DNA from 3 places in the Pseudomonas sp. 910_21 genome. Region 1 is predicted to be linked to each of the others. Evidence: riboswitches for the same ligand, from Rfam matches in the RefSeq annotation. Region 1 holds a riboswitch; each other region holds the start of a gene.

Region 1 (5,397 bases):
ATTGAGGTCGTACAGGGAGGTGAGCATGCCCACGGTGGCGCTCTCGCCGCCGCTCATCTTCTCGTGGCGGATGCCCAGGCTCGGATGCCAGTCGGGCAGCGCCGCGAACACCGGCCGCAACTGGGTGTACAGGGCATTGGCCTGGGCCTGGTTATTGTCGATCTTGAGCACATCGTCCTGGCCCTTGAACCACTGGTTGTCGGTGCCGAACACCAGCACATGGCCGCCGTCCAGCTCGGCCTTGCCTTCGGCCTGAACGCCCCAGTCGGTGAAGCCCCAGTAGTCGTTACGGTTCCTGGTCACCAGGCTGCCGTCTTTGAGGCTGTCGATCTTGGTGTAGCGCGTGTCCCAGTCGTTGACATGGCCCTTGATGAAGTAGCTGAAGCGCTCGCTCAGGCGCTGCTCGAAGGTCGCGGTGGCGATCTGCTGGATGCGGTCGTTGGTGGTTTTCTTGTTGTTCACCGGGCGGGCGAAATCCAGGTTGGCATCGCTGTACTGGTAGAACAGTTCCAGGCGCGAATCGTCGGCGAAGCCCTGGATCGCCTTGGCGCCGAAGGTGGTCACTTCATAGGCGCGTTTCTTGTCCCGGGTGCTGGCGCTGTAGGCGCTGTTGCGATAGGGCTGGTAGCCATCGGAGACGTTGTGGCTGACATAGGCCAGCAGGCCCAGGTCGCCCAAGCCGTTGCTGAGGATGCGCTCCACCCGGGCATCGCCGCTTTGGCCCATGAAGCTGTCCAGGCCCAGGTTGACCTCGCCGGAGGTGTCGCGGGTCTGGGGGCTGCGGGTGACGATGTTGATCACCCCGGACACCGCCTGGGTACCGAACAGCAGGCTCTGGCCGCCCTTGAGCACCTCGATGCGCTCGATGGCATTGGCCGGCAAGGTGTCCAGGTACAGGCCGCCGTACAGGCGGTTGTTCAGGCGTACGCCGTCCAGCAGGATCAGGGTGTCGTCGTTGCGGCCCCCCAGCAGGGAATAGGTGCCGTAGTCGAAGGGGCCGTTTTTCGGCGCGACGTAGAGGCCGGGCACGTACATCTGCAGGACCCGGGTGATGTCGCTGCTGGGGCCGGCGCGTTCGATCTGCTGGCGATCGATGATCTCCACCTTGCTGCCGTACCTGGCCATCTCGGCCACGGTGGTGGATTCCACCGAAGGCGCGGAAACGAACTGCTGCTCCAGTTGCAAGCCGCTGTCCTCGGCCAGCAGCAGGGGGCTGAACAGGCAGCCCAGCAGGGCGCCCCCCAGGGAGCAGCGCGGTGCACGCCAGTCGCAGGCAGGGGAAGTGTCGAAGGTTGTTGTCATTCTTGGTCTTCTCGAAAGTGTCTTCGGGAAGCACGCAGGAGAAGGTATCGGCCACAGGCACGCGACCATACCGGCCCATGCCCGCCCACCGCAGGATTGCCAAACAGAAGTTCCAGGCCGGTCTCCGGGCTTGCGAGTCTGGCGGCATTCGCCTTCCCATACCTTGGGTACAGTGGCGTGTTGAATGCAGCACTCGCTTACCGTTGCGGGGGCAGCACCGGACTGGCCCTGAAGGGGCGCACCGGTTTCCCGTTTCACCTCGTGCACGGCGGCATGAGGCACCTGAAACTGGGCGGCATATGAACATTCGCCCCGGCGTTCGTCAATCTCGTGGCTACAGGGGCAGGGCGGCGCCAGGCGCGAGGGCGATGCCGGACGGGCCCAGAGGCCGCGCCGGGCAGGCCAACAGTGGCACGGCGCGTACCGAGTCCCCTGGCTGCAGTTGCAGGCGTTTGGCGGTCAGGCGGTCCACCAGCAGGCAGCCGGCTACCAGGCGCCCGGGGGCGGCGGTGATGCGGCAGCTTTCCAGGCGGCGGTTGTGAATCAGCCACACCGGCGCCTGTTCGTCCGGGCTGCCCACCAGCAAGGGCAGGGTCTGGCTTTCACGCACGCTGCGGATCTTCGCCACTTCGGCCTCGATCAGCGGCCCGCCGTCGAAGATATCGATGCAGCCCTGATGGCTGAAGCCTTCGTCGCGCAGGATGTTCACCGCCTGCTCGGTGCTCTGGTGGGCCTGGCCGATGGCCGCCTGGGCCTGTGGGCTGAGCAGGCAGGTGTACAGCGGCTGGCGCGGCATCAGTTCGGCGATGAAGGATTTGCTGCCATGGCTGGACAGGCGATTGGCCTGCTGGAAGTCCATCTTGAAGAAGTGTCGCCCCAGGCTGTCCCAGAACGGTGAGCAGCCCTGGCTGTCGAGCTGGCCACGCAATTCGGCCACCAGCTTGTCGCCGAACAGCGCCGGGTGCTCGGCGACGAACAGCAAGCGTGCAGTGGACAGCAGGCGGCCGGTGTAGCCCTGGCGCTGGTCGCGCCGCAGAAACAGCGAGCACAGCTGGGATTGCCCGGTCATCTCGTTGCACAGGAACAGGGTCGGAACCTGCTTGTCGATACCCAGCCCCGGGGCTCTGCCACGGGTGATGCCGACCCGGTAGTTGTAGCAAGGCTCGCGCAGGCCGATGGCGCCGCTCAGGCCACAAATGCCGATGACTTGCTGGTCGTCGTCCTCCAGCACGAACAGGTAGTCGGCATCGGCCCGTTCCACCTGGCTGGCGAAGGTGCGCTGAGCCCAGCGCAAGCGATGGGCCAGGCGCTCGGGGTCGGTGGAGAGGTTGTTCAACTCGCGACAGCTGCCTTCCAGCAAGGCCAGCACCCCCGGCAGATCGGTAACGCGGATCGGACGGACGATCATCGGTGGACTCCTTGCAGCGGTCCCGGGCAGCGCAGCAACAGCGGGCAACTCATAACGCGATTCCCCGTACCGGTTCGCCCGGTGTCAGTTGCAGGGCCTGGAGCATCGACAGGTCGAGCCCGACCACATCGCCCGGGGCTTCATCCAGGGGCGCGACAATGGCGCGAAATCCTTGCAGTCGGTCATTGCTCAGCAACCAGTGGCGACCGCGGCCGCTCTGGGGGCTGAGGTAGCTGATCGCGACCCGGCTCTGAACGATCGAGCGTAGCTGGTTGTTGCGGGCTTGCAGGGTCGGTCCGGCATCAAACAGGTCCACATACTGGGTAGGCGCAAACCCCTCGTCGAGCAGGATGTCGCAGGCTTCTCGCGCATCGGGGTGAATCTGTCCGATGCAGTCCTGGGCCGACTGCGGCAGCATCGGGATGTACAGCGGGTACTGGGGCATGAGTTCGGCCAGAAAGCCCCGGCCCTGCAGGGCGCACAGGCGTTCGGCCTCGATGTAGGGCAGGTCGAAGAAGTGCTGGCCCACCGCCTCCCAGAACGGCGATTCGCCGGCAGCGTTGCTGTAGCCGACGATCTCGCTGATGGTGCTCTCGGCAAAACGCTGGGGGTGGGCGGCCATGAACAGCAGACGGGCCCGTGACGTCAGCTGCGCCAGGGGCGTGCCCGACAACGCCGGGTCCACATGGAAGCTGCGCAGCAGGGTCTGTTCGCTGAGGTCCTGGCACAGGGACAGGGTCGGCACCCCGTGCTCGATGTTCAGCTCCCTGGAGCTGCTGATGAAGGGCCGGTTGCGCAGGCTGTAGAACGGCGCGGCAAAGCCCGCCGTGGCGAGAATGTCGGAGCAGCCGTGGAGCAGGCCGCTGGCAGGGTCCTCAAGCACCAGAAAGTAGTTCTCCGGGCCCTGGCTGGCCTCGGCCTTGGCGAAGGACGCCAAGGAGTCGAGGATCTTTTCCCGCAGGCAGGTTTCGTCATCCACCAGGGACGTTACGCCCAGCAGGCGTTCGCGGGCCAGGCGCCGCAGTTGGGGCAGATCGAATAACGCCACGGGACGCAAGGCCAGCATGGGTGCACTCCTGTATCAAGGGCCGCTCGCCCCGGGGGCGAACATTGGCCAGACATCACTGTCGGTTACCACGCAGTTCCACGGCCACGGCATCCGGCGGCCTGTCCCCGGGCGGCTCTTGGCGGCTGCCTCGGGGGGAAGCGCGACGCCATCCGGCGCCGCAGGGAAGTCACTTAGGGTTTGAGCGGATCGGGCAGGGCGGCACCGCTGCCCAGCTTGTTCAGCAGGAACAGGTAGACCAGCCCGGCGACTATCCAGATGGCGCCGAGTTTCTGCGCATCCACGCCCATGTTGTACATGATGGCGCTGACGATCACGAAGCCGATCACCGGGCAGATCAGGTGACGCACCACCTGGCCGGATTTCTGCCGGCGCCAGTAGAAATTGATCACCGTGATGTGCAGCAGCATGAAGCCGCTCAGGGCGCCGAAGTTGACCAGTGAGGTCAGGGTGTCCACCGAGTTGATGAACAGGTAGCAGATCAGCAGCGACAGCACCGCCACCAGGTAGATGCTGATGTGCGGGGTGTTGTGTTTCGGGTGGACCTTGGCCAGCACCTTGGGCAGCTTGCCGTCCCGGGCCATGCCGAACAGCAGGCGCGATACCGCGGCTTGCGAGGTGATGGCCACCGCCACGCCCCAGGCCAGCGCCGTGGCCACCCCGGTGAGGGTCGCCAGCCAGCTGCCGGCGGCCAGTTCGGCGATTTCATAGAAGGCGGTGTCGGCGGACTTGAAGCCCATGCCGGCGGCCAGGTCGGTGGCGATCCAGGTCTGCACCACGAAGATCGCCCCCATCACCACCAGGGTGATCAGGGCGGCGCGGCCGACGCTGCGGCCCGGGTCGCCCTTGACCTCTTCGGCCAGGGTCGAGATGGCGTCAAAGCCCAGGAACGACAGCACCGCAATCGATACGCCCTGCATCAGCATGCCGAAGTGGAAGTTTTCCGGGCTGTACAGCGGCGCCAGGGTCAATTGGCCGTTGCCGGTGCCACCGTGCAGAGCGTTCCAGGCGTAGAACAGGAAGATCCCCAGGACCACCAGTTGTGCCAGCAGGAACAGGATGTTCATCCGCGCGGTGAAGGTGATACCCCGCAGGTTGACGAAGGTAGCGCTGACCAGGAACGCCAGGATAAAGCCGACCTTGGGCACTTCCGGGTACAGGTGGTTGAGGGCCATGGCCGCGTAGACGTAGAGCAGCGGCGGGATCAGCAGGTAGTCCAGGAGCATCAGCCAGCCGGCGAGAAAGCCCACGTGGGGGTTGAGGCCGCGCTGGGCGTAGGAGTAGACCGAGCCGGCGATGGGGAAGGCGCGGGCCATGGCGCCGTAGCTCAGGGCGGTGAAGACCATCGCCACCATGCCGATGATGTAGGCCAGGGGCACCATGCCCGGGGCTTCCTGGTTGACGTAGCCATAGACCCCGAACGGGGCGATGGGGATCATGAAAATCATCCCGTAGACCACCAGGTCGCGCAGGCTCAGGCCACGCTTGAGTTCCTGTTTGTAGCCGAATTCTTCAATCTCCATGAAGCAGTTCTCCTTGTAGCCAATGTAAGTGGGCGCATCCGGCGGCGAGGGTCGTCATTGACGCCTCGTGCGCCGGTCTGTGTTTGAACCTGGCAGGG
Region 2 (5,397 bases), on a different contig from region 1:
GCCGCATCCCGATCAGGATTGTTCAGCTTATGTCGACCTCGGCCCGTTTTGCGCTTATTGCCCTCGCTGCACTGCTCAGTGCCTGCGCCAGCCGTACACCGCCTCCGGCGCCTGTGGTACGTGCTCCGGTATTCAACTCCTCCCAGGCTTTTTCTCCGGTTGCCGAAGACGTGCTGTTTCGCGCCTTGGGCCTGGTAGGCACGCCTTATCGCTGGGGTGGCAATACTCCGGACTCCGGATTCGATTGCAGCGGTCTGATTGGTTATGTCTACCGCGATGCGGCGGGTATTTCCTTGCCGCGCTCGACTCGGGAAATGATTGGCATGCAGGCGCCGGATGTGGGCAAGAATGCCTTGCAGACCGGTGACCTGATCTTCTTTGCCACCAATGGCGGTTCTCAGGTCAGCCATGCCGGGATTTATGTTGGCGAAGGACGTTTCGTGCACGCCCCGGCCACAGGTGGCACCGTTAAGCTCGACAGTCTGTCCAAGGCCTATTGGCAGAAGGCCTACCTGAGCGCCAAGCGTGTACTGCAGCCGGAACATCTGGCGCACAATCCATAAGCCTTCCCTGTCGAGGTGCTCGTGACTGCTCGTACTCTCAACCTCGACGATGCCCTTTATCAGTACCTGCTGGACGTTTCACTGCGTGAGACGCCCCTATTGCGTCGTTTGCGTGACGAAACCCAGGCGCTGCCCAATGCGCGCTGGCAAGTGGCGCCGGAACAAGGGCAGTTCCTCGCGCTGCTGATCAAGCTCACCGGTGCTCGCCGGATCCTCGAGGTCGGGACCTTCACCGGCTATAGCGCCTTGTGCATGGCTCAGGCGCTACCCGACGACGGTTCGTTGACCTGTTGTGACATTCCCGGTGACTACAATGCCACCGCCCGTCGTTACTGGAAGGAGGCGGGAGTCGACCAGCGTATTGACCTGCGCCTGTCGCCTGCGCTGGAGACCCTGGCTGGCCTGGAGCAGGCGGGCCCGCTTGAGTCTTTCGATCTGATCTTTATCGATGCGGACAAGGCCAATTACCCGGCCTACCTGGAGTTCGCCCTGCGTTTGCTGCGAGTTGGGGGGCTGGCGGTGTTCGACAACACGCTATGGAGCGGGCGAGTGCTGGAGGCGAATGCCGCCAGTGAGGATACCCGAGCCATCCAGGCGCTCAATCGTGCCTTGAAGGATGACTCGCGCATCGACTTGTCACTGCTGCCCCTGGGGGATGGCCTGACCCTGTGCCGCAAGCGCTGAACTCAGGGCGCCTTGGCGGCGGATACCCGCCAGATCTTGTTGCCGACATCATCGGCGACCAATAGGCCTCCTTGCTGATCGATGACTACCCCGACCGGGCGCCCCAGGGCTTTTTCATCGGCATTGAGAAAGCCGCTGAGTACGTCGATTGGTTGTCCCTGGGGTTTGCCCGCGCTGAAAGGCACGAATATCACCTTGTAGCCGCTGTGGGGCTTGCGGTTCCAGGACCCGTGCTGGCCGATGAAGGCGCCTTCTGTAAAGGGGGCGGGAAGTTTGCTGCCTTCGGCGAAGGTCAGGCCCAGTGAGGCCGTATGTGGGCCTACGGCGTAATCCGGAGCGATTGCCTTGGTCACCTGCTCGAGATTTTGTGGCTTGACCCGCACGTCCACGTGTTGCCCGTAGTAACTGAAGGGCCAGCCATAAAAAGCCCCGTCCTTGACCGAGGTGATGTAATCCGGAACCAGGTCGCTGCCGATTTCGTCGCGCTCATTGACTGCGGTCCATAGCGCTCCGCTGACCGGCTCCCAGGCCAGGCCATTGGGGTTGCGCAGGCCGGTGGCGAACAGGCGATGCTTGCCACTGGCGCGATCCACTTCCCAGATGGCCGCACGGCCTTCTTCTTTATCCAGGCCATTTTCCCCAACGTTACTGTTCGAGCCGACGGTGACATACAGCTTGCTTGCGTCCTTGCTGGCGATGACGTTCTTGGTCCAGTGGTGGTTGAGTGTGCCGCCGGGGAGGTCGAGCACCTTGGTGGGGGCTGCGCTGATGTGGGTGTCACCGTTCTGATAGGGGAAGCGCAGCAGCTTGTCGGTGTCCGCCACATACAGATCATTGCCCACCAGGGTCATGCCGAAGGGGGAGTTGAGGTTCTCCAGGAACAGGCTGCGGGTTTCCGCCACGCCGTCGTGATCCTGGTCCCGCAACAGGGTAATGCGATTGGCGCTGGGGACGGCTGCGCCGGCTCGGCCCATTACTTTTCCGGCGATCCAGCCACGAATGCCCTGACTGTCATCCGGCTTGGGTGGTGCATTGGTTTCAGCCACCAATACATCGCCATTGGGCAATACATACAGCCAGCGTGGGTGGTCGAGGTTTTCGGCGAAGGCGGCAACCTGGGTGCCGGCTGCGGCCGTGGGTTTTGCGCCTTGGGGCCAGCCGATGGCAGGGGCAATATTGACCGTGGGGATCAGCGTGGGATTGGGTTCCGGCAGCTTGGGGTTCGGTCCGGTGCCGTCTGAGACTTGCAGGCTGGAGGTTTCGCCGCAGGCGGTGAGGCCGGCGGCGATAACGATAAGCAAGGTGTGTTGAAGCTTGAGCATGCTGATTTCCCTATGAGTGCACGAACGTCGTAGTCATAGAGGAGCATAGCCAGTCGATGGTTCCGCCTGATCAGCGGGCCTCCTTGAACAGTACGGCAATCCCCGGATGGTAGTGGCCGCTTTCGTTATGCAGCTTGCGGTAGGCGTAGGGGAAGTACCAGGCTACGGCGCAGCAGTGCTCCTTTTGCAACTCGTCCAGCATGTCCTGAAGTTCTTCGGGAGAGGCGCTGTGCTGGGCTTTTTGCGGGGCTACAAACAGGCAGCCGAGCCTCAGGTCGCTGGGATAGCTGATCTTTTTGGCGTCACTGGCAATGTCCAGCAATGGCTGGGTCAGGTGCAGGCTGTTGACCCGTGGCCAGCGCTGAGTGGTCTGGATATAAGCGCGTTCGTCCTTGGTGGCCAGATACAGGTCGGTACGAGCGTTGCGAGCACCTTCCTCCTGCTGCTTCTTGCTGGGGCTGTGTTCCAGGCTGATCATCTCCGCCATCCAGGCGGCCGCGGAGAGTAATCCCAGGTTGGCCTTTTCATCGAACCAGTACGGGGTTTCGTTATCGCCGCGGACTGCGTTGTAGCGGTCAATGCAATCGAACCAGCGTTCCAGCATCGGGCGCAGGAATTCCAGCTTTGGATTGCTGATGATCATGCCTTGCATCGAACTCACCCCTTATTGTTGTGTGGCAGGACCTGGGTCCCGGAATGTGGCTATTTGATATCACCGCTCTGAGTGTGGCACAAGATTGGCGCCAGTTTGTTGATGCAGTGCAGTTTTGTGCGATGTGCGACGGCCGGCTTTAATTGACGCTCCACCCCCAACCCTCTAACCTTCGCGACTTGTTTCAGGTGCTCTGTGGCCCGTGGTCGACAGAGTGAAACAGGGAAGCCGGTCAGTGCCTGTTCCAGCGATGGACACGGCAACGATTCCGGCGCTGCCCCCGCAACGGTAGATGAGTCAAGGCTGTGCCAGATGCCACTGTGTCGATGACATGGGAAGGCGCGCAGCCCGGCAGCGATGCCCCTCATGAGCCCGGAGACCGGCCTGATCCATCCAACGGCATCACGGTGGGCGATGCCAGGCTAGCGCCGTCTCTTTCTTTTCCTGCCCGCCGTTCCCCAGCCCCAACGGAGAGCTGCCCCATGAGTGAATCCCCCGATCGTGACGAACGCCATCTGGCGCGCATGTTGCGCAAAAAAGCCGTGATCGATGAGCGCATCGCCAACTCGCCCAACGAATGTGGTTTGTTGCTGGTGCTGACCGGCAATGGCAAGGGCAAGAGCAGTTCGGCCTTCGGCATGCTGGCGCGGTCCATGGGCCACGGTATGCAGTGCGGCGTGGTGCAGTTCATCAAGGGCCGTAACAGCACCGGCGAAGAGTTGTTCTTCCGGCGTTTTCCAGAGCAGGTGCGGTTTCACGTGATGGGTGAGGGTTTCACCTGGGAAACCCAGGATCGCCAGCGCGACATTGCTGCGGCCGAAGCGGCCTGGGCGGTATCCAGGGAGCTGCTGAACGACCCGGAGATTGGCCTGGTAGTACTCGACGAGTTGAACATCGCCCTCAAGCACGGCTACCTGGATCTGGATCAGGTGCTCAGTGACCTGCAGGCCCGTCCCCCCATGCAGCACGTGGTGGTAACCGGCCGCGGCGCCAAGCCGGAGATGATCGAGCTGGCGGATACCGTCACTGAAATGGGCATGATCAAGCATGCGTTCCAGGCCGGTATCAAGGCGCAGAAAGGTGTTGAGCTGTGAGTGTGAATTCATGACCGATGTTCGTCATTGCCCGGCGGTATTGATCGCCGCACCGGCTTCCGGCCAGGGCAAGACCACCGTGACCGCGGCATTGGCCCGTTTGCACCGCAACCAGGGGCGCAAGGTACGGGTATTCAAGTGCGGTCCGGATTTTCTCGATCCAATGATTCTTGAGCGAGCCAGCGGTGCTCCGGTGTACCAGCTGGACATGTGGATGGTCGGGGAGCAAGAAAGCCGCCGCTTGCTTTGGGAGGCTGCGGGCGAAGCGGACCTGATTCTGATCGAGGGGGTCATGGGGCTGTTCGACGGCACGCCCTCCAGCGCCGATCTGGCACGGCATTTCGGAGTCCCGGTGCTGGGGGTGATCGATGGCACCGCCATGGCCCAGACCTTTGGTGCGCTGGCCCTGGGACTGGCCCGCTATCAGCCGGACCTGCCGTTCGCTGGGGTGCTGGCCAACCGGGTAGGCACCTTGCGTCACGCGCAGTTGCTTGAAGGCAGCCTCACCGAGGGACTGCGCTGGTATGGAGCCTTGTCCCGGGAGACTGGCATCGAGCTGCCCAGCCGCCATTTGGGGCTGGTGCAGGCCAGCGAACTGAATGATCTGGACCTGCGTCTTGATGCCGCCGCTGCAGCCCTGGCCAGCAGTTGCCAAGTGGCACTGCCGCCGGCTGTGAGCTTTGCCGCACCCACGCCGGAGCCCTGCGAGCCTTTGCTGGCGGGTGTGCGAATCGCCGTAGCGCGGGATGAGGCGTTTGCCTTTACCTATGGCGCCAACCTGGATCTGTTGCGGGCCATGGGCGCGCAGTTGAGCTTCTTCTCGCCGATTCATGACACCGAGTTGCCGGAGGCGGACAGTTTGTACCTGCCCGGTGGCTACCCCGAATTGCACCATCAGGCACTGGCGCAAAACACCGCGATGCTGGGCGCTATTCGTGCTCACCATGGTGCGGGCAAGCCGTTGCTCGCGGAGTGTGGTGGCATGCTGTATTTGCTGGACTCCCTGACCGACGTCGAAGGGCTGCGTGCCAATCTCTTGGGGTTGCTGCCCGGCGATGCCGTGATGCAAAAACGCCTGGCGG
Region 3 (5,397 bases), on a different contig from region 1:
CTGGCAGCCCAGGCCGACCACCAGGGTCGACGCTGCGCGCACTTCGATCATGCTGAGTACTGATCCGTGTTCCTGCGCCGGAACAACCAGGCGCTGATCAGCCCGAGGGCTAGCCAGAAGGCGGCGTTGGTCAACTGCGAGGCGATTTTGAATTGTGCCTCCAGCTCTTCCGGGGCCAGCATCGAATGCACTTCCGGTTGTGGCGCGCCGATCACGTGAGGCACGGCGATGATGGCCGCGCCCAGCAGTTTCAGCAGCCAGTTGCCGGCGAACACGATCAGGGCAAGGCCCACGGCGGTGGAAGCGGCAGCGCCGACCCACCACACCTGGCGCTGTACCAGGTCGGCGGCGGCGGTGCCCGGCAACTCCGGTGGCAAGCCCAGGGTCGGCGCCAGGCAGAAGGTCGCATAACCCGCCAGGCCCCAGAGCAGGCCCTGGGAGGTGCGGCTGGGCGCCCGCAGGGTGTAGAGCCCGGCCAGCATCAGGGCGAAGCCGACGGCCACCACCAGATTGCCGCCCGTGGTGGACAGCACTCGCTGCCAGCCATCTTCCGGTTCCCAGGCTTCGGCGTCGTGGCTGTGGCCGGCCATGGCGCCTTCGGCGTGTTCATGGACTTCTGCGGCCGGGGCCTTTTCATAGGTTTCCGCCTGCAGAATCAGCGGGGCCACCCAGAAGCTTTGCAGCAGGGTCAGCAGCAAGGCCGCCAGCAACCCGGTGAACCCTGCGGTTTGCGCAATACGCTTGATCATGTCGGCAGGTCTCAGTGGCAAGGGAAAGCAGCGCTGTGACGGGTGTCGTGGGCGGCGTTGTGCACCGCTTCGATATGGGAGAAGCCGGCGAAGTACACCAGGCAGGCGCCCAGCAGCGAAGCGCCGATGGCGGCCACCAGGCGCTGGCTCAGGGTGGAGGTGCTGCTGGTGGAATGGCTGGTGCTGCTGATGATCGACATGGCGCTTCCCTCTGGAGTGTCAGCGGGGAGAGTGGCGCAGGAAAACCCCGCGTGACCGGCACGCAGGGTTTGCAACAGCGCCCGCCCACCGCGGGTTTGTTATGTGTGTGTTGCGGGCCGGTCTCCGGGCTGGCGAGGGGCAGGGGCCGAGTCATGTCGGACCGTGCCGGCAAGTGTCGCCTTCCCATGCCTTGGCACAGTGGATCTGACACTTCGCTCGCTTACCGTTGCGGGGGCAGCACCGGACTGGTCACGGCTTTTGTAGTAAAGCACGTGATTCACCGGTTTCCCGTTTCACCCTGTGAAGGGCACCCGTAACAAGGCGCGTAGGAAATCATGGCCGGGGTAACGTCGTCAATTGCGGACGCCGGCGCATTGCCGATTGACCGTCCCCCGCGCTCTGCGTAGCCTTGCGCCTTCGAGGTTCTTCGACCAGCGGTCGAAGCTAAGAAGGGAACGCGGTCGATGCCGCGGCTGCCCCCGCAACTGTGAAGGGTTTCATTTCTGCAAGGCCACTGCATTCGCGTCCGGAACGCCTGCGGGAAGGCGTAGAAACCGCCAGTCCAATGACTGGCAAGCCCTCAGCCAGGAGACCTGCCTCGATCCCAGATTCTCACTACAACCGGGCGGGGTGATCCGGTGGCGAAATCTCCGCGCGCTCCTGCGCTGCGGCTCTCGTCCCGTTTGCCCGCCACCTTTGCCAAGGGGCATCCGATGAAAACACTGGCCAAACTTCCCGTCACCATCGTCACCGGCTTCCTTGGCTCGGGTAAGACCACCTTGCTGCGGCACATGCTGGACAACGCCCAGGGCCGGCGCATCGCGGTCATCGTCAACGAGTTCGGCGAGCTGGGCATCGATGGCGAGATCCTCAAGCAATGCTCCATCGGCTGCACCGAGGAAGAGGCCAGTGGCCGGGTCTATGAGCTGGCCAACGGCTGCCTGTGCTGCACCGTGCAGGAAGAGTTCTTCCCGGTGATGCGCGAACTGGTGGCGCGCCGCGGCGATCTGGATCACATCCTCATCGAAACCTCCGGCCTGGCCTTGCCCAAGCCCCTGGTCCAGGCCTTCCAGTGGCCGGAAATCCGCAGCGCCTGCACCGTCGATGCAGTGATCACCGTGGTCGACAGCCCGGCCGTGGCCGCTGGCACCTTCGCCGCGTTTCCCGATCAGGTGGACGCCCAGCGCAAGCTCGACCCCAACCTGGACCACGAATCGCCCCTGCATGAGCTGTTCGCCGACCAGCTGTCCAGCGCCGATCTGGTGATCCTCAACAAGACCGACCTGATCAACCCCGAAGACCTGGCCAAGGTGCGCCTGGAAGTGGCCGAAGAGCTGCCGCCAGCAGTCAAAGTCATCGAAGCCAGCAGCGGCCGCCTGCCGCTGGACGTGCTGCTGGGCCTGGGCGCCGGCTCCGAGGAGCACATCGACGGCCGCCACAGCCACCACGATCACCACCACGACGGTGACGACGACCACGACGATCACGATCACGACGCCTTCGATTCCATCTCCATCGAACTGCCCCAGGCCGACGAAAGCCTGCTGCTGGACGCCCTGACCCAACTGGTGGTCAAGCACGGCATCCTGCGGGTCAAGGGTTTTGCCGCGATCCCCAACAAGCCGATGCGTCTGCTGATCCAGGGCGTGGGCACGCGCTTCGACAAGCACTTCGACCGCAAGTGGGGGGCTGACGAAGCCCGCACCACGCGCCTAGTGCTGATCGGCCAGGAACTGGACGCCGCTCAGCTCGAAGCGCAACTGCGCGCCGCCCTCAGCGTGTAACCCATGCACCTGCTCAGGACCCAGCCCGGCGGTTTCGTGTCGGATGACAATATTGCCGACCTTGGACAGACCCCCGCCGAGCTGGTGATCCTGTGCAGCGGCGACTCCAGCCTGGCGCTGCTGGCGGACGCTGCCGAGCAATTGCCCGAGGACTACCCCAGCTTTCGCCTGGCCAACCCGATGCAGGTGCAGAACCATGCGTCGGTGGACCTGTATGTGGACGAAGTGCTGCGCCACGCCAAGGTGATCCTGATTTCCCTGCACGGCGGCATTGGTTACTGGCGTTACGGCGTCGAACGGCTGGTGGAACTGTCCCGACGCGGAGTGCAGTTGATCCTGGTGCCGGGGGACGATCGCCCGGACCCGGAGCTCAGCGACCTGAGCACGGTACCGGCCACCGAGCGTGATCGCCTGTGGCAATACTTGCGTCAGGGCGGCCGCGATAACGCCTTGAACTTCTATCGTTGCCTGGCCAGCGGCCTGCTGGGGCGCGACTACCCCTGGAGCGAACCGCAGACCCTGCCACGCACGGCGATCTATCACCCACACAAAAGCCAGGCCACCCTCAGCGACTGGCAGGCCGATTGGCAGCCCGATCAAGCAGTGGCGGCGCTGCTGTTCTACCGTTCCCACCTGCAGGCGGCCAACACCGGTTTTATCGATCTGTTCTGCCAGCGCCTGCAGGCGGCGGGGCTCAACCCCTTGCCGATGGCCGTGGCCAGCCTCAAGGAAGCCGGTTGCCTGAGCCAGGTGGAAGACTGGCTGGATGCAACCGCGGCCGGGGTGATCCTCAATACCACCGGCTTTGCCCAATCCAGCCCCGAAGCCCCGCACCTGCGGCCGTTCCGGCGCAATATTCCGGTGATCCAGGCCATTTGCGCCCAGGACAACGAACCCGTCTGGCGTGACAGCGAGCAGGGCTTGGGGCCGCGGGACCTGGCCATGCACATTGCCTTGCCGGAACTGGACGGGCGCATCATCAGCCGGCCCATCAGTTTCAAGGACCTGGCCTGGCGCAGCGAGCGCAGCCAGTCGGATGTGGTCTGCTATCGCGGCCAGCCCGAGCGCATGGATTTTGTCGCCGAACTGGCTCGACGCTGGGTCGAGCTGGGACGCCTGGACAATGGCCAGAAGCGCATTGCCCTGGTGCTGGCCAACTACCCGACCCGGGATGGTCGTATTGGCAACGGCGTCGGCTTGGACACCCCGGCCGCCGCGCTGAACATCCTCAAGGCCCTGCACGCCGAAGGCTACCCGCTGCCGGCCGAGTTGCCCGCCAGCGGCAGCGAGCTGATCCGGCAACTGCTGGGCGGGGTCAGCAACGACCTGGACAGCCTCGACCAACGCCCGTGTCAGCAAAGTCTGGCCCTGGACAACTACGCGGTGATGTTCCAGGCCTTGCCGGAAGCCAATCGTCAGGCCGTGCTAGCGCGCTGGGGCGCACCGCAGCAAGACCCGATGTTCCGCGACGGGCGGATGATGATCGCTGGCCTGCGCTTTGGCCTGACCTTCGTCGGCATCCAGCCGGCCCGGGGTTATCAGGTGGACCCCAGCGCGGTCTATCACGACCCGGATCTGGTGCCGCCCCATGGCTACCTGGCGTTCTACTTCTGGCTGCGCCAGACCTACGGCGCCCATGCGCTGATCCATGTCGGCAAGCACGGCAACCTGGAATGGCTGCCGGGCAAGGGCGTCGGCCTCTCGGAGAGTTGCTGGCCGGATGCGCTGCTGGGCCCGCTGCCGAACATCTACCCGTTTATCGTCAACGATCCGGGGGAGGGCGCCCAGGCCAAGCGCCGCACCCAGGCGGTGATCATCGACCACCTGATGCCGCCCCTGACCCGTGCCGAAACCTACGGCCCGCTGCGTAATCTGGAGCTGCTGGCGGACGAGTACTACGAAGCCCAACTGCTGGATCCACGTCGTGCCCGGGAGCTGCAGCGGGACATCCTGCAACTGGTGCGCGAGACCCACATCGACCGCGAGTTGCAACTGGGCGAGCAGCTCGACAGCGACGCCGATGCGGCGATCTGGCTGCCGCGCCTGGACACTTACCTGTGCGACCTCAAGGAATCGCAGATCCGCGATGGCCTGCATGTGTTCGGCGAATCCCCTGACGGCCGACTGCGCATCGACACCCTGCTGGCCTTGCTGCGCATTCCCCGGGGCGATGGCAAGGGTGCCCACGCCAGCTTGCTGCGAGCTTTGGCCAAGGCCTTCGGCCTGGGCTTCGATCCCCTGGACTGCGCCCTGGCCGAACCCTGGACCGGGCGCCGTCCGCAGTCGTTGCAACGGCTCAGCGAGGCCTTGTGGCGCACGGCGGGTGACGTGCGCGAACGCCTGGAGCTGTATGCCGCAGCCTTGATCGAAGCCGCGCTCCAGGGCCCGGTGGCGCAGTTGGACGAGGCGGGCTGGGAGCCGGTGCAGGTGATCATCGAGGCGTTGCGCGAGGTGGTCGCCCCGCGCCTGGACGCTTGCGGCCCCGCAGAAATGCGCGGCCTGCTGGACGCCTTGAGCGGCCGCTTCGTTCCCGCCGGCCCCAGCGGTGCGCCGAGCCGTGGCCGTCTGGACGTGCTGCCCACCGGGCGCAATTTCTATTCGGTGGACGTGCGCAACCTGCCCACCACCACCGCCTGGCGCATCGGTTTCCAGTCAGCCAGCCT

What was found. Region 1 has a riboswitch for cobalamin ahead of FW796_RS30820 (TonB-dependent receptor plug domain-containing protein). Riboswitches for the same ligand answer to the same signal wherever they lie in the genome.
Region 2: it holds a riboswitch for cobalamin, as region 1 does, so the genes downstream of both, cobO (cob(I)yrinic acid a,c-diamide adenosyltransferase) here and FW796_RS30820 (TonB-dependent receptor plug domain-containing protein) in region 1, are expected to answer to the same signal.
Region 3: it holds a riboswitch for cobalamin, as region 1 does, so the genes downstream of both, FW796_RS17410 (CbtB domain-containing protein) here and FW796_RS30820 (TonB-dependent receptor plug domain-containing protein) in region 1, are expected to answer to the same signal.

What each region holds. Positions count from the first base shown of each region.
Region 1 is NZ_VXCY01000013.1:73,660-79,056, reverse strand. Features, by position in the region: gene FW796_RS30820 (TonB-dependent receptor plug domain-containing protein) at 1-1,371, opposite strand, end outside; cobalamin riboswitch at 1,401-1,603, opposite strand; gene FW796_RS30815 (arginine N-succinyltransferase) at 1,637-2,710, opposite strand; gene FW796_RS30810 (arginine N-succinyltransferase) at 2,760-3,776, opposite strand; gene FW796_RS30805 (APC family permease) at 3,950-5,299, opposite strand.
Region 2 is NZ_VXCY01000002.1:734,198-739,594, forward strand. Features, by position in the region: gene FW796_RS08505 (C40 family peptidase) at 30-563, shown strand; gene FW796_RS08510 (class I SAM-dependent methyltransferase) at 585-1,247, shown strand; gene FW796_RS08515 (PQQ-dependent sugar dehydrogenase) at 1,250-2,569, opposite strand; gene FW796_RS08520 (hypothetical protein) at 2,640-3,221, opposite strand; cobalamin riboswitch at 3,391-3,623, shown strand; gene cobO (cob(I)yrinic acid a,c-diamide adenosyltransferase) at 3,704-4,315, shown strand; gene FW796_RS08530 (cobyrinate a,c-diamide synthase) at 4,326-5,397, shown strand, end outside.
Region 3 is NZ_VXCY01000005.1:153,185-158,581, reverse strand. Features, by position in the region: gene FW796_RS17420 (cobalamin biosynthesis protein) at 1-51, opposite strand, end outside; gene FW796_RS17415 (CbtA family protein) at 48-749, opposite strand; gene FW796_RS17410 (CbtB domain-containing protein) at 761-949, opposite strand; cobalamin riboswitch at 1,048-1,280, opposite strand; cobalamin riboswitch at 1,354-1,565, shown strand; gene cobW (cobalamin biosynthesis protein CobW) at 1,664-2,734, shown strand; gene cobN (cobaltochelatase subunit CobN) at 2,738-5,397, shown strand, end outside.